3 regions of the Pseudoalteromonas sp. T1lg22 genome follow, and region 1 is predicted to be linked to each of the others. Evidence: predicted binding sites of a transcription regulator. Region 1 holds the regulator's gene; each other region holds the start of a gene.

Region 1 (7,400 bases):
ACAGCGGCGCGTAGAAGGTCCAACCGAAGGCCGGGCCGCCCCCATCCATAAATAGCGACATCAGCAAGATGGCAAAGGCGAAGGGCAGGATCCAGAAGCTCCAGTTGTTCATGCGCGGCAAGGCCATGTCCGGCGCCCCGATCATCATGGGGATCATCCAGTTGGCCAGGCCGGTAAAGGCCGGCATCACCGCACCGAAGACCATGATCAAGCCATGCACCGTGGTCATCTGGTTAAAGAAGTGCGGGTCGACCAATTGTAATCCCGGCTGAAACAGCTCGGCGCGGATCACCATGGCCATGGCGCCGCCGGTTAAAAACATCAGCAGCGAAAACAGCAGGTATAGCGTGCCTATGTCTTTATGGTTAGTGGTAAAGAGCCAGCGTTTAATGCCAGTCGCAGGCCCGTGATGTTCGTGTGTTGCAGCTGCTGTACTCATTGTTCTTCCCCATCAATAAAGGCCTGGATCGCACTTGGTTGCACCGTATCGCCGGTGTCATTACCAAAGGCATTACGCTGGTAAGTAACAACGGACGCGAGCTCTTTAATAGTGAGCTGGCTAACAAACGCCTGCATGGCGGTGCCAGGTTTACCGTGTACCACGATATCGATGTGGTCTTTGATTTCGCCGGTCGCGATTGGGCTGCCCTTGATTGCCGGGAATACTCCGGGAACGCCGAGACCAGTCGGTTGGTGACAGGCTACGCAGCGGGTCATATAGATCTTCTCACCAGTGCTCATGAGCTCGTCATGAGACAAGGTTTGGTCGAGTAAGGCAGCATCGGCATCGGCCTGGTCTAACATCGCTTGTTTTTGCGCCGCCAGCCAGATATCAAACTCCTCAGGGGATTTCGCTTCAACCACCACGGGCATAAAGCCGTGGTCCTGACCACACAGCTCGGCACATTGACCGCGATAGATACCCGCTTCGTTAACCTTGGTCCAGGCCTCGTTGATAAAGCCTGGGTTGGCGTCTTTTTTCACCGCAAAGTCCGGCACCCACCAGGAGTGAATAACATCGTCAGAGGTCATCAGAAAACGCACTTTTTTACCGGTTGGGATCACCAGTGGCTTATCCACTTCCAGCAGGTAGTTTTCGCCTTTATTCTCGGCATTTTGAATTTGCTCCTGAGGGGTGGCCAACAGCGAATAAAAGCCCAGATCATGGCCCATGTATTCGTAATGCCACTTCCACTGCGAGCCGGTCACCTTAATGGTGATGTCCGCCTTGCTGGTGTCTTCCATGGCGATCAGGGTCTTGGTCGCCGGCACCGCCATGCCGATAAGGATAAGAAAGGGAATAGCGGTCCAAAGAATTTCGACCTTAGTGCTTTCATGGAAGGTGGCGGCGGTAACGCCCTTGGATTTACGGTGCCTGAGCAAGGCCCAAAACATGACCGAGAATACGATCACCCCAATCACACAGCAGATGATAAATATCGTCATATGCAATTGGTAAACATTCTCGCTGATATCCGTCACCCCGGGGCGCAAGTTGTACTTGCTGTTGGCCAAGGCCAGATGGGGAGCAAACAAACACAGCAACATGAGGGAGCAAAGCTGCTTCATGTACCATCTCCTTAACTACGCGCAACGCAAAAAGGGAAGAGGCAATTACTGCTAGCCAATCTTCGTTATTATTATGCTTGGACTGGCCGATTCAATTTTCTGCAAACAAAGTGCGCAAAAAGCAACCAGCAAAGCCTGTAATATAACAATTAGTCAAGATTTGAACGAATAGCAAGAAATGAAGCGTTTTTGTTTTTCTTTTTTAAATAAATATTTGGGGGATATTCAAACTGTTAGCGCGTAAGAAAAGAAGGGAGAAAAGCGCCGTAAAACCCCCAATAAACGGCGTATCGGGGGCAAAAATACCGAATAAAACCTACATCCAGTCGGCGTTTCGAATTACACCAACCGCTAAGCCCTCAATATCAAAGGATTCATGTTCTAAATCGACTTCGATAGGAGCAAATTCTTCGTTTTCCGCATGCAGGAAAACCTTGCGACCGGCCTTTTCCAGGCGCTTCACGGTTACGTCGTCACCCACTCGGGCTACCACCACCTGACCGTTTTCGGCCACTTGCGCACGGTGTACCGCCAGCAGATCGCCATCAAGAATGCCGATATCCTTCATACTCATGCCGTTAACCCGTAGCAGATAATCCGCCGCCGGTTTAAACAACATGGGGTCGATTTGGCAATGGCTCTCGATATGCTCCTGCGCCAAAATGGGCTCACCGGCGGCAACCCGACCGATTAACGGCAGGCCTAATTGCTCCGGCTCTTCTTCCTCAACCAGCTGAATACCGCGGCTGGCACCGGGTTTCATTCTGATCACCCCTTTTTTGGCCAGCGCCTTAAGGTGCTCCTCGGCGGCATTGGCACTGCGAAAACCTAATGTTTGTGCAATTTCGGCGCGCGTCGGCGGCATGCCGGTATCTTTAATAAAGACTTTGATCAGCTCTAAAATTTGAGATTGGCGATTAGTTAAAGGGCGCATACAACTGGTTTTCCATACAGTACATTTAACTGTGAGTATATACAGTTGTCAGAAAATCGCAAATATATTCAATGATTTTGCTGCTGCCACAGTCAGGAGTTATTTCTAAGCTGTATCAGCGACTGCGCAAATACTTAAAAAAGCGCCTACAGTTATAGGTAGCCGATTTCGCATCGAAGCATTTTAAATGAAAGAAGGAACCCAATATGCTCTGTATCAGCCTAGATAATGAACATGATATTGGCGTATTTACCCCCCATGGCGAGTTGTCTGCCGCCGACTTTATAGCCGCCGTACGTATTATAGATCCCTATATAGAACGTCATGGTGGACTCAAGGGGCTGATGATAGCCACCCGTCACTTTCCCGGCTGGGATTCGTTTGCGGCCTTGTCAGCGCACCTGCGCTTTGCCCGCGACCACCATAAGAGAATCAGCAGGATAGCCGTAGTTACCGACTCTCCCCTGGCCATGCTCGGCGAGCATTTAACGGCGCATTTTATCAGTGCCGAAATCAGAGCCTTTCAATATGACCAGATGGAGCAAGCACGTAACTGGGTGAGTGAGGCCGATTAAAAACTGCTGTTGGGCGTTTCTAAAAATGCTATTTCCTCTGGTGTCGACCGACGCCCGAGTATAGCGTTGCGATGCGGGTAGCGACCAAAGCGGTCGATGATCGCCTTATGGGTCAGCTCATAGGAATAACTCTCCAAAGGCCGAAACAGGTGCTCGGCAAGCATATGAATGACGGCACTTTCACTGTGCATATAAGGCATGTATAAAAAGCCACGCTCCTGCTCATTGAGCAGCAGGTCGTAGCCCTTTTCTACCGCATGCTGAGCCAGGCACAAGGCCTGAGCATCCTGGGCAAAGGCGCTGGCGGTATCGCGATAGATATTACGGGAGAATTGATCGAGCACGATAATTTCACTCAGGGCACCGTGGGCACTGCTACGCCAATGATAGAGCTCCCCCCGACTGGCGGCGCGGTGAGTCTTGGCAAACAGCTCGGTAACCCTGGCATCGAAGGTCGCACTCTTTTTAAACCAGTCCTCGCTGTTGCATTGGTTAAACCAGAAATCATACACGGATTGAAAGTCCATAGACCCTCCTTCAACATTTACACCCAGGTCGTTACTGACAGTCTAGTCAAATCCGGCCCTCAGGTGATAGCCAGGCCGCCGAAGATATCGCCGCCCCGTTCCTCTTTTTGCGCTCGCTAACCGTCGTAAAAGGCTTGCAGAAGCCCAGGCGAGTGCAGCACTATGTGGAGCACAGTGCCAATGAGTGCAAATAACCCCCGTTAACCATGCCGCCGTATAAGGAATCTGTATGAGTATTCAGAATCATGAAAACGATCTACCGGTCACTGAGCAGCCAGACTCGAGTGTAAGCGAAAACACCCCAAGTATTTGGGCTCAGGAAATCGATTTTGATCTGTGTCGCAAACTCGACCTCGGCGTCGGCGCCAAGGGCACGCTTATGACCAAACTCGGCATTGAAATCAGCGAAATCGGCCCGGATTACCTGGTGGCCACCATGCCTATCGACAACGAGCTCTACAACCCCATCGGCATAGTCCACGGCGGCGCCTACGTGGTACTGGCCGAAACCGTCGCCAGCTACGCCGCCAACTTCGCCGTCGACATCAATAAATATTACTGCGTCGGCCAGGAGATCAACGCCAATCACCTTAAAGCCTCACGCACCGGCACTCTCAAAGCCGTAACCAGACCCGTACACCTAGGCGGCCGCTCATCGGTATGGGAGATTAAGATCTACAACAGCGCCGGCGATTTGTGTTGTATTTCAAGGATGACAGCGGCTGTGGTGGAGAAAAGAAGTAAAAGCGCTGGGCTTTAATGCGGGATTGTTCTAGCGTCTTGTCTGTAGGCGAGGCTTTAGCCTTGCGAAAGGCCCTTCGATTTTAGATCTTGTCGCGGTGGCGACGACACCCAAAGGGAGAGTGATTCGACTCCCCCTTTGGAAACCCCCCGAACCCGTGATTCGCTAATGCTTCCGAACTCGGGTTTTTGTTAAGCGTTTCGTTTTGCTTTCGACACGGTTTAACGAGGTGTCCTACCTCGGTAAACCTAGCTCGATATCCCTATCTCGCTGTCTCTAGCACACTCCACAACAAAAACCGATTTCTACAGCGCGAATCAAAACGGGGGATCGATACCTGTTAGTTGTGAGGTGTCCGAGAAGGCGCTAAGTGCCAAAAGCGGACTGTGGGAACGCCCGCATAAGAAGCGGGTCAATTAATTGGACGCTTTTTTGCGTCGTTTATCTTTGCAAAAAATCGGACAAATTGAGCCGTCTGACTTAATGCGCTTGTTATATTTAATTATTCCTAGACTCTTTTACGATTCTGTAACGAAAATCAGATAAATAACCAATTATAATAAGTAGGAATGCTGAGTTGAAGTCTCCTTCAACAAGTAAAGTCCAAAAGCTTTTTTCAGTGTTGTACCCAATCGTAAAAAACACCATTAAAGATACTATCCAAACAAACTTAAGTGTCCATGAGTATTCGCCAAAAAACCATTGTGAGAAACTCCTTTTTACTTTTATATCTTCCATTAATATTACTCCGTAGTCTGATTTTAAATATAACGCCCGCAACATGGGCGACCAATGTTGTGCGCCTTTTGCGCAATAATGGGAGCAAAGCGACCGCGCAAAAGGTGCACAGCGTTGGGCGTCCCGCGAAGGCCCGAAGGGCTGTAGCGTATTGCTTGCGCTTGTTATGTTTTAACCCACGAACGAGATTGCTAAGAATATTGCCGCAACAACGGCCGCAAAAGCAAACATTAGGCCCAATTGGCGACGCCCTTGGAAGTTTCTCTCCCTTTCATGAAATAGAGATTTGAGCCCTGCCTCATCTAAATGAGAACAATGGGAGCACTCTCCTTTCCTAGTATCGTAATGGTAAAAGCAGCGCTGGCACTTTCTAAAGTACTTACGATGTTCAAGTAACTCTTTGAATTTATATAGCGCTGTTCCAAATGCCATACGAACCTCGAAAAACATAACGCCTCAATATGGGGCGCATAAATGCATGGCTATACTTAGCGACGAAGGAGCACAAGCCATGCGTTTTGCGTCCATGCCATAATTGACTTGTTAGCTTTCAATTGCATACCTTAGCCTGATGTTGAGCCTATCGTTTAAGAACACATCTGCTTTTTTAAAAAAACTAAGTGCTGCATTGACTGGTTCAAATCCGCAGGCAATTAAAATGGAAACCTCTTTATTTTTGGTGTCAGGAAAATCACTGAACAATTGTCCTGATTCCACAAAAGAAATATACGTATTCAATTTCTGTTGCAATGCTAATAAGTGTTCTTGTGGCTCTGACCAATCAAGATGATCAGTAATCAGTAACACCACATCATTATGTTCATCGCTGCGAATGACTGAGTCAATCGTTTGGCTATCAGTTATAGACATACCATCCTTGAAAGCTAACATGTTTATAGCGAGCTAATCGCGCGTTTTTCTACCGAAACATTGCTCGCTTTTATGATTGGTCTATTTGTATCAAACAATGTAAGTTGCTGCCACTTTTAGGATTCATTCACTATAAGAATATTGTGTATGGGATAAAAACGAGCGCTTGGGTCGTTTTCCTGAATATGCACGCAATTTGCGTTATAAACGGTTTAGTCGAAAATTATCAACGGCCGCTTCGCTCTAATCCAACTTACAGTTTGCGTTAGCCTAAATTGAAACGCAGGTGTATCAGCCTAATCCCGTTTAAATTCGCGCTGGAGAAATCAGCTTTTGTTGCGGCGCGTGGCTAAGACAGCAAGGCACGATGCCGAGCTAGATTTATCGGCACAGGGAAGTGCCGTTAAATCGTGTCGCAGCCTAAGCGGAGCGTTTAGCAAAAACCTGAGTTCGGAAGCATTGGCGAATTACGGGCGCCTCGGGGTTCCAAGGGGTGACGAGTGACCGACGATTGATAATCGTCGCAGCACGAGGAAGTGGAGGCAAGGATGCCGACAGGAACCAGGCTTCAGGGACGAATTACTTGCACCTAAGGTGATTTTTATCTCAAGTTGCCGTCGCCAACGCGACAAGAACTCACTGTGCAAAGCTGTGGGGAGTTTTAACGGAAGAAGTGAATAAGTTCACACAACCAAGCTTTAAAAGCTGTAGAAGGAATCACAGGAGTGATAAAGGCCGCTGATGCGGCCTTTGGTTTGTTTGTAGGAAGCTGAGAGCTTACAAGCAAGGTTGCAAGGCTACGCCTTGCCAACACCAACGCAACTGTACGCCCTCCCGCTCCTCGCAGAGCTCGTCGCCTTCAAGCGGCGCGAGTGAAATTGTTCACTCGCTTATTTCCGCTTTCAGCCTTCACGGCCGTGAAGGTGGTCTTCTCAACTTTCAGGCACAAAAAAGGCCGCTAAAAGCGGCCTTTTTTCTTGAGAGTAACTATTACTCTACGATAGTTGCTACAACACCAGCACCTACTGTACGACCACCTTCACGGATCGCGAAACGTAGACCTTCGTCCATCGCGATTGGGCAGATTAGTTCAACAGTCATCTTGATGTTGTCGCCAGGCATTACCATTTCTACGCCGTCTGGTAGTTGGATGTCACCAGTTACGTCAGTTGTACGGAAGTAGAACTGTGGACGGTAGCCTTTGAAGAATGGCGTGTGACGGCCACCTTCGTCTTTAGATAGTACGTATACTTCTGCTTCGAACTTAGTGTGCGGGTTGATTGAACCAGGAGCAGCTAGTACTTGACCACGCTCAACTTCGTCACGCTTAGTACCACGTAGAAGGGCACCGATGTTCTCACCTGCACGACCTTCGTCTAGAAGCTTACGGAACATTTCTACACCAGTACAAGTTGTCTTCGTAGTTTCTTTGATACCTACGATTT
Region 2 (7,400 bases), on a different contig from region 1:
TTGCCTTTAGCGCGCGTAAGCTTTTGACTCACGGTGGTTTATTAAAGTTTGTTCATGGCGGTGAATACCATGCCTATAACCCGGATGTGATCCAGTCGCTGCAAAAAGCAGTTCGCTCTGGCGATTATCAGGATTATCTGCGTTATGCAGACTTGGTTAATAACCGGCCGATCACCAACATTCGCGATATGTTGGCGCTTAAGGGCGGCACTAAGGCCATTGCCATCGATGAGGTAGAAGCACCCGAGGAGCTGTATAAGCGTTTCGACTCGGCGGCCATGAGTATAGGTGCCCTGTCACCGGAAGCGCATGAGGCTCTGGCGATTGCCATGAACCGCCTCGGCGGTTGCTCCAACTCGGGTGAGGGCGGCGAAGATAAGTTGCGTTATGGCACAGAGAAAAACTCCCGTATCAAGCAGGTGGCCTCGGGGCGCTTTGGCGTTACGCCGCATTACTTGCGCAGTGCCGATGTTATTCAGATCAAGGTAGCGCAAGGCGCCAAACCGGGCGAGGGTGGACAATTACCAGGGGAAAAGGTCACCCCCTATATCGCCAAATTACGTTACTCAGTGCCCGGTGTAACCTTGATTTCACCGCCACCGCACCATGATATTTACTCCATTGAAGACCTGGCCCAGCTGATTTTTGATCTTAAACAGGTGAATCCTGAGGCCATGATCTCGGTTAAGCTGGTGTCTGAGCCCGGTGTTGGCACCATAGCCACTGGGGTGGCCAAGGCCTACGCGGACCTGATCACTATAGCTGGCTACGATGGCGGCACAGGTGCAAGCCCGCTGACCTCAGTCAAATACGCCGGCAGCCCATGGGAGCTAGGTCTGGCGGAAACCCAGCAGGCTCTGGTTGAAAATGGCTTGCGACATCGTATTCGCTTGCAAACCGATGGTGGCTTAAAAACCGGTCTCGACATTATTAAAGCGGCTATCTTGGGCGCCGAAAGCTTTGGTTTTGGTACTGGCCCCATGGTGGCACTGGGCTGTAAATACCTCAGAATTTGTCATTTGAATAACTGTGCCACAGGTGTGGCGACTCAGGATGAAACCCTGCGTGCCAAGCACTATCACGGCCTGCCGGAAATGGCGATGAACTACTTTAAGTTTATCGCTCAGGAAGCGCGCGAATTGATGGCCTCCTTGGGCGTAACCCGATTGGTTGATTTGATCGGGCGCACCGACTTGCTTGAGGCGCTCGAAGGCAAAACGGCGAAGCAGCAAAAGCTGGATTTATCGCACTTGCTGGCACAACCAAAAAATATAAGCGGTCAGTCCTTATATTGTTCTATGCCTAATACCTCGCACTATCGCGGCGCCCTTAATGAAGAGCTGTTGGCGAAGACGAAGCAGGCCATAGATAATCGCAGCGGAGCCAATCTGGTGACGCGTATCTGTAACACCGACCGCTCGGTAGGGGCCATGCTTTCCGGTTATATCGCCGCCCAGCATGGTAACCAGGGCATGGCTGCAGAGCCGCTGCGTATTGAATTGCATGGCACCGCAGGTCAGTCGTTTGGGGTGTTTAATGCCGGTGGTCTGGAAATGACTCTTGTCGGTGATGCCAATGACTATGTGGGCAAGGGCATGGCTGGCGGCCGTTTGGTGGTGCGTCCGCCTTTGGGTTCTTGTTTCCAGTCACACCAGGCGGCAATTGTAGGTAATACCTGTTTATACGGTGCCACTGGCGGCAAATTATATGCCGCGGGCTGCGCTGGTGAACGTTTTGGCGTTCGTAACTCCGGAGTTACCGCCGTGATTGAAGGTCTTGGCGACAACGGTTGTGAATATATGACCGGCGGAGTGGTCTGTGTGCTGGGTAAGGTAGGCATTAACTTTGGTGCTGGCATGACCGGAGGTTTTGCCTATGTGCTTGATGAAGCACATGACTTTACCAAACGCATGAACCCTGAGCTGGTGGAGATAGTGAGCCTGGAGCAGTTGCCGACTCATCAGGAGCATCTGCGTGGTTTGATTGCCGAGCACCTGGAGCTGACTGGCTCGCAGCGCGCCGAGGCCATCCTCGCCAGCTTCGATCTTTACTTGCCCATGTTTAAGTTGGTGAAGCCGATTTCCAGTGATGTTCATAGCCTGTTGGGACACCGCGCCCGCAGTAGCGCCGAACTACGTGTGCAGGCGCAATAGGAGGAAGTATGAGCCAGAATGTTTATCAGTTTATCGATGTACAGCGTGTCGATCCGCGCAAAAAGCCGATTTCTACGCGCAAGCAGCAGTTTGTTGAGATCTATGAGCCGTTTTCACAAAACCAGGTCGACTCTCAGGCGGATCGTTGTCTTGACTGTGGCAACCCCTATTGTGAATGGCAATGTCCGGTGCACAATTATATCCCGCAGTGGTTAAAGCTTATTCGCACCGGGCGTATTCTCGAAGCGGCGGAGCTTTCTCACCGCACCAACAGTCTGCCCGAGGTGTGTGGGCGCGTGTGCCCGCAGGACAGGCTTTGTGAAGGCGCCTGTACTCTGAATGAGGAATTCGGTGCCGTCACCATAGGCAATATCGAAAAATACATTACCGATACCGCCTTTGCCATGGGTTGGAAACCGGATATGAAGCACGTGGTATGGAGTGATAAAAAGGTCGCCATTATCGGTGCTGGGCCGGCGGGACTCGGCTGTGCCGATGTGCTGGTGCGCAATGGAGTTAAACCCGTGGTGTTTGACCGTCACCCGGAAATTGGCGGTCTGCTGACCTTTGGTATTCCTTCGTTTAAGTTGGAAAAAGAAGTGATGCAACGACGTCGGGAAATCTTTACCGAGATGGGTGTCGAGTTTCGTCTGAACACAGAGGTGGGCAAGGATATCGAGCTGCAACAGATCATCGATCAGTATGATGCGGTCTTCCTCGGCGTCGGTACCTATCAAAGTATGCGTGCCAACCTTGAAAACGAGGATGCCGAAGGCGTGCACGACGCCCTGCCATTTTTAATTGGCAATACCAACCGAGTGATGGGCTATGAAGAGGGCGATGCTCCCTATCTTGATATGCAGGGTAAGCGGGTAGTGGTACTCGGTGGTGGTGATACCGCCATGGACTGTGTACGTACCTCGGTGCGTCAACAGGCGCAGCAGGTGATCTGTGCCTATCGCCGTGACGAAGAGAATATGCCCGGTTCTAAACGCGAGGTAAAAAATGCCAAGGAAGAAGGCGTCGAGTTTATGTTTAATGTTCAGCCTAAGGGCATAGTGGTGGACGAGCAAGGTCGGGTGAGCGGCGTTCGCATGGTGCATACCCAATTGGGCGAGCCCGATGAAAATGGCCGTCGTCGCGCCGAAGAAGTTCCCGACTCAGAGCATACAGTTGCTGCCGATGCGGTGTTGATGGCCTTTGGCTTTAAGCCCCATAAGATGGAATGGCTGGAGCCCTTTGGTGTGGAAATAAATCACTGGGGTGGCATTAATGCCCCAGAGCAGGGCGCCTTTACGCATCAGACCACTAACCCGAAAATTTTTGCCGGGGGTGATGTGGTACGGGGCTCGGATCTGGTGGTTACCGCCATCTTTGAAGGCCGTAATGCCGCAGAAGGCATTATGGATTACCTGGAAGTTTAATTTTGGATAAACCTTGGAAGCAGCAAAGCGGGCATTAGCCCGCTTTTTTTATGCGCTGTTTTTACTCATTGATAATGTTAAGCGTGAGCCGCAATCAGCTCCCTAGCATTGGCCAAGGTGGTTTTACTGATATTGTCACCGGCCAGCAGGCGGGCGATTTCATCAACGCGGCCTTGTTTATTAAGCGCCAGCATTTGTGTAAAGGTTTCATCATTGGCCACCTGTTTGCCCACGAAGAACTGGTTCATGGCGCTGGAAGCCACCTGGGGCAGGTGGGTCACACATATAACCTGAGTAGATTGGCCAAGGCGACGCAGCAACTTACCTACCGCTGCTGCGGTTGGCCCGGAGATACCTACATCCACTTCATCGAAAATAAGCGTTGGCGTGGTCACGCGCTGGGCGATGATCACCTGGATTGCCAAACTGATCCGCGAGAGCTCACCGCCAGAGGCAACCTTAGACAGCGCCTGCATGGGTTGGCCCGGGTTGGTGCTTACCAAAAATTCGATGCGGTCTAAACCAAGGCGGCTGGGTGTGCGCGCTGAGTCAAAATCGAGAGCAATGGCAAAGCGGCCATTTTCCATCGACAACTCATGCATACTGGCGCCGATCAGTTCGCTTAATTCTTGCGCCGCCTCTCTACGGCTGGCGGATAATAGCTCGCAGCACTGCTGATATTCATTAAGTGCTTCGGCTATCTCATCATCGAGCTGAGCCAAGCGTTGATCGTCAACACAGATTGCTTCCAGATCCGTTTTAATTTGCAGGTGATGTGCCACCAGAGCCTTAGGTTCAACCATATGCTTGCGCGCCAAGGTGATGGCAGTGCCAAGGCGTTCATCGAGCTGGGCTAAGCGCTCCGGGTCCAACTCAGCGCTATCGCAATAACCGCGTAGCTCGCGGCTTGCTTCTTCTACCTGCACGCAGGCGTCGTTAAGCATGGCGGCGATGCCTTCTAAGCTTGGGTCTATGGCGGCCAGCTCGCTAATGGCAATGGCGCTGTGCTGTAGGGCACCGTTAATGGTTTGCTCATCGCCTTCGTACAAGGCATAAAGTTGCTGCTGTGAGCCTTCCAGTAAGTGCTGGGCATGGCTAAGACGATTATGCTCCACCTCGATTTGCTCATATTCGCCGTCCTCCAGAGCAAATTCGTCGAGCTCGGCGACCTGATATTCAAGCAGTTGCTTTTGTGCTTGTTGTTGGGCGTGCTTGGCCTCTAACTCGCGTAGCTCCAGCTGTAACTTTTGGTATTGGCTAAAGCTTTTCGCCGTATTTTCAAGTAAGGATTTATGGCCGGCATAGCCATCGAGTAATTGCAGCTGATGGTCGTTTTTCAGCAACAACTGGTGCGCATGCTGACCATGGATGGATAATAAGTGCTGCCCCAATTCCTTTAACTGAGCGGCGGTAACACTGATGCCGTTGATATAGCTTTTGCTGCGGCCATTTTTCGCAACTACGCGTCGCAGCAGGCATTCTTGCTCATCTGCCTCCAGCATATGCTCTTGCAAAAACTGTTGAGCCTTGGGCAGGCGACTAATATCGAAACGGGCGCTAATGTCTGCCTGTTTGGCGCCGGGGCGCACGGCGGCAGCGTCGGCACGCTCACCTAAGCACAGAGAGAGGGCATCGATGGCAATCGATTTACCTGCACCGGTTTCCCCTGTGATTGCGGTCATACCGGCATGCCATTGGGTTTCAAGCTCGCTAACAATAGCAAAATTAGAAATAGTTAATCCCGAAAGCATACTGTTTATCCATCCAGTTATATACTAACTGTTAATCTATACAGTAGTCCGTTTTTTTGCAAATTAAATTTTAAACAATTTGCGCTTGCTCTGGCTCGGTGTATTTGTTGGCTGGCACTCTAAAGGTATCTTTTACTCGATACCTGGCTTAGGGAACGCTCTAAGCCATTTATCTTCTTGCCAGCGTCAATTAACTTGCTTTGAAAGCCGTGTAATTCCCGGTCGCTGATGTATTCCAAAGTAACTCTAATACAGGCGTGAGCCCCAATTTAGTTTTTGGCGCAGCACGTTATAGTAGGAGTAATCCGTGGGGTGAATTAAGCGCAGCGGCCTTTCTGCTTTTTTGATCACCACTTCATCGCCGGGCAGGGTGGCTAGCACCACATGGCTGTCGCAACTGACCTGCAGGCTGTCGGTATTATCCAAGCTCAGTTTAAGACGAATAACGCTCTCACCATCGACCACCAAGGGTCGGCTCGATAGGGTATGAGGGAACATGGGCACCAGGGCCATGGCATTAAGACCCGGAGTAAGAATAGGGCCGCCGCCAGACAGTGAATAGGCGGTGGAGCCGGTCGGCGTTGACACAATCAGGCCATCGGACTTTTGCGAAAACACAAAATCATCGTTAATAAAGCATTCGAATTCGATCATGTGTGCCACCTTGTCGGCGTGCAGCACAGCTTCATTCATCGCCGAGTTGGCACTTTTGAGCTCGGCATGACGAAATACTTCCACTTCCAGTAAGAAGCGTTTTTCTTCTATGTAATGGCCGCTGAGCACCTGCTCCAAGGCAGGCTCAAAGCCGTCCGGGTTAAGGTCGGTTAAAAACCCCAGGTTGCCGCGGTTTACGCCGATCACGCCAACATTAAAGCGGGCCAGTACGCGCGCGGCGCCAAGCATATTGCCGTCACCGCCGACCACTATGGCCAAGTCTGCTTGCTCACCTAGCTCGACCAAATCGACCAGATTGGCATCTTCGGGATTTGCCAATTGCCCGCCATAATGACGCTCCACCAAGACCCGGTAACCTAAAGCTTGCAAAAAGGCATAGAGGCGTTGTAATGTCAGCGCCGCGCCTTCATGATGTGCTTTACCAATTAAGCCAATAGTTTTAAAAGAAGCGCTCATATCTGTGCCATAAATGAAGTAACTCTTTATAGAGTAACGCAAAAGTGGTGGGGTTGAAACTGAGGCAAAGAGCCTAAATTATAACAATATGAAATTATCTCCACGTGATGAGCAGATATTCTCTGCGGTAATGAGTTTATACTGCGACGGTCAGGGTCAGCCGGTTGCCTCTTCTCGTATTGCCAAGCAAAAGGGGATGGCGGTGTGCAGCGCCACCGTACGCAACGCCATGGCACGCCTAGAAAAACTGGGCTTACTCTATTCGCCCCATACTTCGGCCGGACGTATTCCTACCCAGCAAGGCTTTGATTTTTGGTTCGATTCCTATTTTCATCTAGATCAGCTGGGTCAATATTGGCAGCCGCCACAGAAAAAACTGGTTGAATTTGCCCACCACCTGGCTCGGCGCTACAAGGTCTGTTGCTGTGTTGGTCTGCCTCAGGTCACCACTCAGTGGGTGTTCCGAGTAGAAGTGCTGGATTTTGACCGCACCCATTGGCTGGTGCTGCTGTTGGACCGCCAAGGTCAGGGCCACAATATTCTTATTACCAAGCCCCTTGAGGCCAATGATGATATTCGCTATCAGTTTGCGACCTGGTTGAATTCGGTTTTTGCGCAGCAAAACCTGCTTGAAGGACTGCACCGAATGAAGGCCATGAGCCGCACCGCGCCCCATTATTGTCATGGCTCCTTGGCGCAGTGGACGCGCGAGTTAGGAAATAAACTTGGCAGCGACAACAGTATAGTGGTCGGCGAAAATAACCTTTATGCCTACACAAATAGCGAGCAGGAACTCAACATAGGTGCGCGCTTCTTACATGGCATCGAAGATAAGCTGGCGTTTCGCAACGGTGTGTCCGTGTTGTTTGGCGATCAGTTGCCCTTACCGGGTTTTGAACCCTTCTTAGTTTTTAGCCTGGCTTACTTTGCCAACCAGGAAT
Region 3 (7,400 bases), on a different contig from region 1:
TGTACTGACGAGCTACACCACGTAGAACGTAACCAGAACCGATGTTGTTACTTTCGTTAAGTGTTTTACGAGCACCGAAGTCAATAGATACGTCACCGATGTAACCTTCTGCACCAACTACGATATCTTTAAGTTCACTTGTGAAGTGGTTATCACGGTTACCTAGAGCAGCAAAACGGTGCCAGAAGTCAACAGGCTGTTGCTCTAGACCTAGGCTCGCATCGTATAGAGGGCTGTCTGGGTTAGTTGGGTTGTTCGGGCTGTCTGCGTCGATTTGGAAACCTGAATCGAAAGCAGTAGTATCAAGTGACGGAGCGTAACGACCAAACGATTTAGTTTGAGCGATGTTCACGTTTGAATATAGAGACCATTGATCGTTGATTTCAAAACGAGCTTTAACGAACGCAGAACGGTTTTTGATTGAAGCTTCATCAGCAGATACAGATGCGAAGTTAAAGCCACAACGTGCGCCGATGCGATAGAAATCTTCGTTGCCAACGCCTTCACAGGTTGATTCTGGAGAGAAGAAATCGAAGTTAGATGACTTCTCACCTTCATTCATAGTGAAAGTAGTGAAGTTGTTTGAGTAAACTGAACCACCTGGTGAGTACCAAGGGAAGTCGCGTGCATAAACGATATCACGACCACTCCAAGAAGCACCCGCTAGTACTGATGCGTTGTCTGACGCTGCACCAAATACTACTGAACCATTCTCACGGTCGCCGCCATCGTGCTCGATACGCGCGCCGCCAAGTTGAATTTCAGCACCGTTGAAGTCTTTACGTGTAATAACGTTGATTACACCACCGATAGCGTCTGAACCGTATAGTGCTGAAGCACCGTCAGTTAGGATTTCAACACGCTCGATCGCTGCAACAGGGATAGAGTTCAAATCCTGGCTTGAACCAGTAAGTGTTGATTTAGGTAGACGACGACCATCTACAAGGATAAGAGTACGGTCTGAACCAAGACCGCGAAGGCTCACTGATGAAACACCCTGAGCAGAACTACCTGACTGAGGACGGAATGAACCTAAGCTGTTAACTGTAGTGTTACGTAGTAGGTCAGCTGCTGAAGCTTCACCGCTTAGCTCGATAGCTTCACGGTCGATAACTGTAATAGGTAAGTCACCAGCCATATCAGTACGCTTGATACGTGAACCGGTTACTTCAATACGCTCTACTTCTTCTGCACTTTCTTCAGCGGCCATAGCCGTAGCTGAAATACCAGCAGTTGAAGCAGCGCCAAAAACTAGCGCTAAGCGCACTGATTTTGCAATTTTGCTGTTTAACATTGGATTCTCCCTGGGTCACATTTTGGTGTGACTAATTATTTTTTGTTGTGAACAACTCTTAGCGAAATGTAACAAAATACACTTCCTAAAGAGATACTAAACAATTTGAGAAATACTGGTCAACAGCAAATTAACAACAAAAGCATAAAAAACAACGTTAAATAAACAAACTATTGCTTTATGTTTCTAAAATAAGCTTAAAAAACAACAATCTAAATATTCAATTACACAAGTGTAATCGTTATAAATTATTTTGTTACAGAAGCGGGAATTGTTTGCCCGAGTGGCCGTAATTAATGGTAATTCCAAGGCCCTGAAGGTCATCAATAATGGGTCTTAATTGCTTTTCCAAATAATGTTCTAAGTCCAGCGGTTGCGAGGTCGGCAGCAGCTTAGGCCCTGACAAGGTGATCACATAATGAACCCAGTCGCCCTTGCTTAACCCCTTAACAGAGCCTCGCGCCGCCCGTACATGAGGAGGGATAGCTTTTGTATACTGATCAGGGTCTTTACCCAAGCGTTTACTATAAGTAAGTAGTTTCACATCATCGCAGTGGTGCAACTTATCCAGATACTCTGCAACCACCTGTTGCAGGTCACCACCTGTAAATAAGGCATTAAATAAATCTTGTTGGAAATCCCGGGCGAACTGCGTCCAATCGCTACGCACCGACTCCATTCCTTTAAACACCAGACGATAATCCGCTTGTGCTAACAAGCCCGCATAACGTTTTTTGCTGCCAATATCTTTATGACGAGCTTTTGGCATAAAAAATGGCCTATACAAACTCTCATACTCTAACTCGAGATAACTGGTTAAGTTTAGGTTGTTTTTTAATCTATCACGCCATTTTTGGTTAATTTTTGCTACCAAGTCCGATGCAACGCGATGACTTTGCGCTTCATCCAGGTCCTTGGGCAGGGCCACAAAAGTTGAATCCGTGTCGCCGTAAATAACGGTAACACCCAAGTCTTCAAGCCACATTTTGGTGGTTTGCATAATTTCATGACCGCGCAAGGTGATGGAGCTTGATAACCTGGGATCATAAAAGCGACATCCCTTTGAACCGAGCACGCCGTAGAGACTATTCATAATAATCTTGATCGCCTGCTGCAAATGATGATCACCCTGGTTTTTAGCGCGTTGACGCGCCTCGGCTAAATTGGATACTAGTTGCGGCAGGTGGTGCTCGGTGCGGGAGAAATAAGCATGGTTAAACCCCGGCACACTGTCTTGCGGCTGCTGCAAACCCAGGATAAGCGCCATGGGGTCGATACAAAAGGTGCGAATAATGCTCGGATACAGACTTTTAAAATCGAGCACGGCAACGTTATCGTAAAGTCCTGGTGTGGAGTCCATCACATAGCCCCCGGGACTGTCGAAGCTCAGGCCATGATCGCCCAAGTTGGGGGCGACATAGCCACTGCGATGCAAATGGGGAAGATATAGATTGCTAAATGCCGCCACCGAGCCTCCAAGGCGCTCCAGAGGCAAACCGGTTAGCTGAGCACGGGCTACGGCAAATTCGCACAGTTCCAGCTTATTGAATATCGCCAGCACCAACTCACTGTCTTTGAGGTTGTATTCGGCTAACTTGAGTTTATCGTGATGGAAAAGATGCTGTATGGCGCCAAGTTTATCTCCCTGCTCTAGCAATTTACGCTCTGCGAGCACCTCGGCGGCGACATTATCCAGGCTGTAACTGCTAAAGTGATAAGTGGCATTTTTTAACATATCAATGCCATCGAGTACCACCCGCCCCGGTACTATTAGCTTATTAACTGACCGCCGCGCCAGATCATAGCTTCACCATCGCGTCCCAGGGTGAGCTCAATGCCCAATTGCTGGGCACGAAAACACAAAAGCTGCATATCAAAGTCGGCCACATTCCAGCCGATAATTAAGTCCGGATCTAAATTTTTAATTTGCTCAATAAGCGCATATAGAAGCGCAGCTTCGTCTTCTACGTAATCAAGCCAAGGTTGCTCCGGGCCTGCAATTGGACTTGGGCCTATCATAATCACCTGGCGGCTGTGCTCACTCACCAAGGCCACACTATATAAAATGCCCTCGGGACTGCACTCCAAGTCCAGCGATAACATGGAGAGCTTGGGACGAAAGCCATCATTAGCTTTAAAGCGCGCGTTACGAATTAGACGGTTATCACCGCCGGACGCTTCGCCTTGCACCCAAACACCACCGCGAATAAAGCGCTCCATTAAAAATTGTTCTTGCGGGCGGATATCATCCTCATAGAGTTCGATACCCTGCTCACGCAGTAACTCTCGGCCCTGGTAATAATCTTGCAAGGAAGAAAAATAAAGCGCACAGACTGGCTCACCCGCAAATGTTTTAAGCGTCAGAGCACGTTGCTGATACCGACTCTGCAGAGATGCTAAAATACGTTCGGCGCTCGCACTATTTTTTTGCGCGATAAAAAACACCGCCTTTTGCGCCGTCGATATGACCTTAACCGGACCACGTTCGGTAGCCAGCCAGGCAACATAATAAATACCATGGCGACGCTGTTGCGTTTGCATGGAAAGGATAAAACCGGCGGTGGCGGGGTTAGGCGTAGACAAGGCGGGTTCACTCAAACATCAGATATGGCACCAGTGTAACCAAGCAGCGCCATAATTACAGCAGCTAAAGATGCCAAGTAGCAGACTGGTCGTTGACTAATCCTTGAGTCTTTCTTCTAGTCCCCCTAGAATATCAGCACTGTAAATATATACATAAGTTAAATCATGCTCTCCGATCCGCTTAAAAAGACCATACGTACCGCTCATCAGCGGATCGCTGCCAGCCTTGAGGATTATAGACCCAGGCCAAGCCAAAACTACCTGGTGGCGGAAATAGCCAAAACTTTGGCCGGTGAGTATGACAAAAAGCAACGCATCTGCGTCATCGAGGCGGGCACGGGTACGGGTAAATCCCTGGCCTATTGTTTGGGTGCCCTGCCCATCGCCCTCAAGGCAAATAAGAAGTTAGTTATTTCTACCGCAACTGTGGCGCTGCAAGAGCAACTACTATTTAAAGAGTTGCCATTTTTTGCCGAGCACAGTGGCCTGACCTTTAGTTATGACCTGGTGAAGGGACGAGGCCGCTATATTTGTGCCCACAAGCTGGAAAATGCCGTCAACGGCGATGAACAGCAAATGGCGCTAATGCCCACACTTAGCTCGCCGCTCAGTGAGATGGAGCAAAAATGCCTGAAGCAATTGCATCAAGCCTACAGCAATAAAAAGTGGCAGGGCGACAGAGACTCCTGGGCCGATGTAATACCGGATAGAGTCTGGGGGTTGATCAGCGGTGATAAGCATTCCTGCCAACGGCAGATGAAGGCACACCAAACCTGCCCCTTCCATCTGGCGCGCAATAAAATTGCGCAAATGGATGTACTGGTTGCCAACCATAGTTTGTTACTAGCAGACCTAGAGCTTGGCGGCGGGGTTATTTTACCCGAGCCGGAAAACTGTATTTATGTGATAGACGAGGCTCATCACCTCGCTCACATTACCCGAGACTTCTCCTCCGCCGCAGCGACCATCAAGGGTACCCAGGACTGGCTGGAGAAGCTGCTCAAGTTCAGCGGCAAAATGGCACAAGCCATTTTTAGCGCCAGTGCTGCCGGCAGCCAATTTAAGCTAAACGATGCCGTCGATGATATCGGTCGTGGCCATAAAGCCGTGTTGACCATGCTCGATAGCGCCGCCTATGAATACAATGAAGATCATACCTATCGCTTCGCCCATGGCCGCTTACCTGAGCAGCTTACACAGCAGGCACAGGACATAGGCGAGGCAGCAAAAACCGCGCTGCGCATCCTAAATAAAATGCATGAAGCGCTCAGCAGCGACGTTAACGACGGCGATGTGAAGGGCTTTATCGCCGAGCCCTTGTTGGCTGAAAGTGGCCAATACATCGCCCGTTTAGAAACCCTGTATAAACTTTGGTCCAGCTACAGTAAACACAGTGAAAGCGTGCCCCATGCCCGCTGGATAAAGCGCATGGAGTACAAAAATCACCATGATTACCTGCTCAGCGACTGCCCTATCGAAGTGGGTTTTTATCTTAAAGACAAATTATGGCGAGAATGCGCCGGTGCCGTGCTCTGTTCGGCCACACTCACGGCTCTAGGTTCGTTTGAACATTTTGCCCATGAAAGCGGCCTGCGTGGCGAGCCCGGTGTTAAGTTTATCAAGGTGCCTTCACCCTTTGATTACCCGCAGCAAGCCCTGTTACATATTCCAAAAACCGAATGTGAGCCCACAGATAAAGCCTTTAGCGACTATCTGGTCAAGGCCTTGCCCCAGAGTTTACAAAAGGATCGCGCCAATCTAGTGTTGTTTGCCTCTTATTGGCAAATGCAGCATGTTGCCGAGCGTCTGCGCAAACAAGGCTGGGACATATTAATGCAGGGGGAAATATCCCGAGATGCCCTGGTGCGCCGTCATAAAAAACGCATTGACGATGGCCAAGGCAGCATTTTATTTGGTACCCAAAGCCTATCCGAAGGCCTTGATTTACCTGGCGATTACCTCACTAACCTGGTGATCACCAAGATCCCTTTTGCGGTACCTACCTCGCCCATTGAAGAAGCTCAAGCCGAGTTTGTGCAAAGCAAAGGCGGTAACCCGTTTTTATCCATTACCGTGCCCGATGCGGCTAAGAAATTAGTGCAAAGCTGTGGTAGACTGCTGCGCAAAGAACGCGATAGCGGTCGCATTACTATCTACGACAGGCGCTTAGTCAGCAAAAGATATGGTAAGGCGATGCTTGATACCTTGCCGCCATTTAAAAGACAAATTGACTGATCATGTTTGAATTAGCGATCGACCCCTCTACTTGGGCAATACTGTGCGCCGTGGCACTGGCCGCCGGTTTTATCGATGCCATTGCCGGCGGTGGTGGCATGCTCACTGTGCCCGCTTTACTCACCGCTGGACTGCCGCCTCATTTAACCTTAGGCACCAACAAGTTGGCTGCCAGTTTCGGCTCACTGACCGCCAGCGTCACCTATTACCGTAAGCGCTTATTCGACCCGGCATTTTGGGCTGGCTCAATTCTCGCCACCGCGATTGGTGCGGCCATAGGCACCTTGATCGTTGACCGTCTCAGCATCGAATTTTTAAATAAACTGATCCCCGTGGTGATCATCCTGGTGGCCATTTATTCTTTGTTTGGCAAGCTCAGCCCTGAGCAGAGCGATAAACTGCCCGTCCTCACCCCCTTACTGCGTGTTAAACAATGGTTGCAAGGGTTAGCGCTGGGCTTTTTTGACGGCATCGCCGGCCCGGGCACAGGCACCTTCTGGACAGCCACCAACAGCGTTTTATACAAGATGAACTTATTGCTGAACTGCGGCCTGGCGCGCTCGATGAACTTTGTCAGCAACTTTATATCCCTGATCACCTTTGTCGCCCTGGGTCACGTGAATTTTATCCTCGGCATTACCATGGGGATGTTTTTAATGTTCGGCGCCTGGCTGGGTGCCCACTCAGCCATTCGCTTTGGCTCTAAGGTGATCCGCCCGGTATTTAATACTGTGGTGATCCTGCTGGCGCTAAAACTTGTTTATGAGGCCTATCTCTAATGGCGCGTGCCGATGCCCTGACTCGATTAAAGCAGCAAGTGCAGCGTTTGCGCCACGATGCGGAGCAATTTGATAAGGCCAAGTGGTTTGCCAAAAACCGCTATATGCAGAACCAGCACGCCCTCTTTGAGCGTTCGGTATTCAATACCAGAAGTATGCAGTTACTCGACTATGTGGATGAAGTAGAGCAACAGCTTGAGCGACTCGGACGCAGCGAACTGCAAGCGGCGCGCCACCAGTACACTTTTGCCCTGACCCAGTTAAGCGAGCAAATAGAAGCCATAGTCAAAGTATTAAAAGCTACGCCGGTTTGGGAAAAGGAAAATACCCCAAGTAGCCGGGCGAGAAAATACCAAAAGGCGGTGCAGCAGCTCATTCAGCCCACCAGTGAGCTCTATCAGGAGCTGGCCAAAAACCATGAGTTTGAACGCCGCTTAGAGCTGATGATAAGCGAACGTCGGCAGCTGTTACACAAGGCTCAGGGCGAGCAAGCAACCCAGTTAAATAAA

What was found. Region 1 encodes LexA, which represses DNA repair genes until DNA is damaged. Its sites were predicted from a motif close to TACTGTATNNNNATACAGTA; they were not measured.
Region 2: recN (DNA repair protein RecN) is a predicted target of LexA. The motif match lies at 5,355-5,374, and genes of this name have one in related genera.
Region 3: dinG (ATP-dependent DNA helicase DinG) is a predicted target of LexA. The motif match lies at 4,015-4,034, and genes of this name have one in related genera.

What each region holds. Positions count from the first base shown of each region.
Region 1 covers NZ_PQBY01000016.1:358,634-366,033, forward strand. Annotated here, with positions in the region: gene ctaD (cytochrome c oxidase subunit I) at 1-439, opposite strand, end outside; gene coxB (cytochrome c oxidase subunit II) at 436-1,569, opposite strand; gene lexA (transcriptional repressor LexA) at 1,886-2,503, opposite strand; gene C2M24_RS11360 (STAS/SEC14 domain-containing protein) at 2,710-3,078, shown strand; gene C2M24_RS11365 (DUF924 family protein) at 3,075-3,605, opposite strand; gene C2M24_RS11370 (PaaI family thioesterase) at 3,835-4,365, shown strand; gene C2M24_RS11385 (DUF6572 domain-containing protein) at 5,629-5,955, opposite strand; gene tuf (elongation factor Tu) at 6,946-7,400, opposite strand, start outside.
Region 2 covers NZ_PQBY01000023.1:218,373-225,772, reverse strand. Annotated here, with positions in the region: gene gltB (glutamate synthase large subunit) at 1-2,153, shown strand, start outside; gene C2M24_RS14010 (FAD-dependent oxidoreductase) at 2,162-3,577, shown strand; gene recN (DNA repair protein RecN) at 3,655-5,328, opposite strand; gene nadK (NAD(+) kinase) at 5,575-6,459, opposite strand; gene C2M24_RS13995 (HrcA family transcriptional regulator) at 6,548-7,400, shown strand, end outside.
Region 3 covers NZ_PQBY01000023.1:160,719-168,118, forward strand. Annotated here, with positions in the region: gene C2M24_RS13715 (TonB-dependent receptor) at 1-1,294, opposite strand, end outside; gene C2M24_RS13720 (DNA polymerase II) at 1,551-3,029, opposite strand; gene C2M24_RS13725 (3'-5' exonuclease) at 3,065-3,877, opposite strand; gene dinG (ATP-dependent DNA helicase DinG) at 4,043-6,112, shown strand; gene C2M24_RS13735 (TSUP family transporter) at 6,115-6,891, shown strand; gene C2M24_RS13740 (primosomal replication protein) at 6,891-7,400, shown strand, end outside.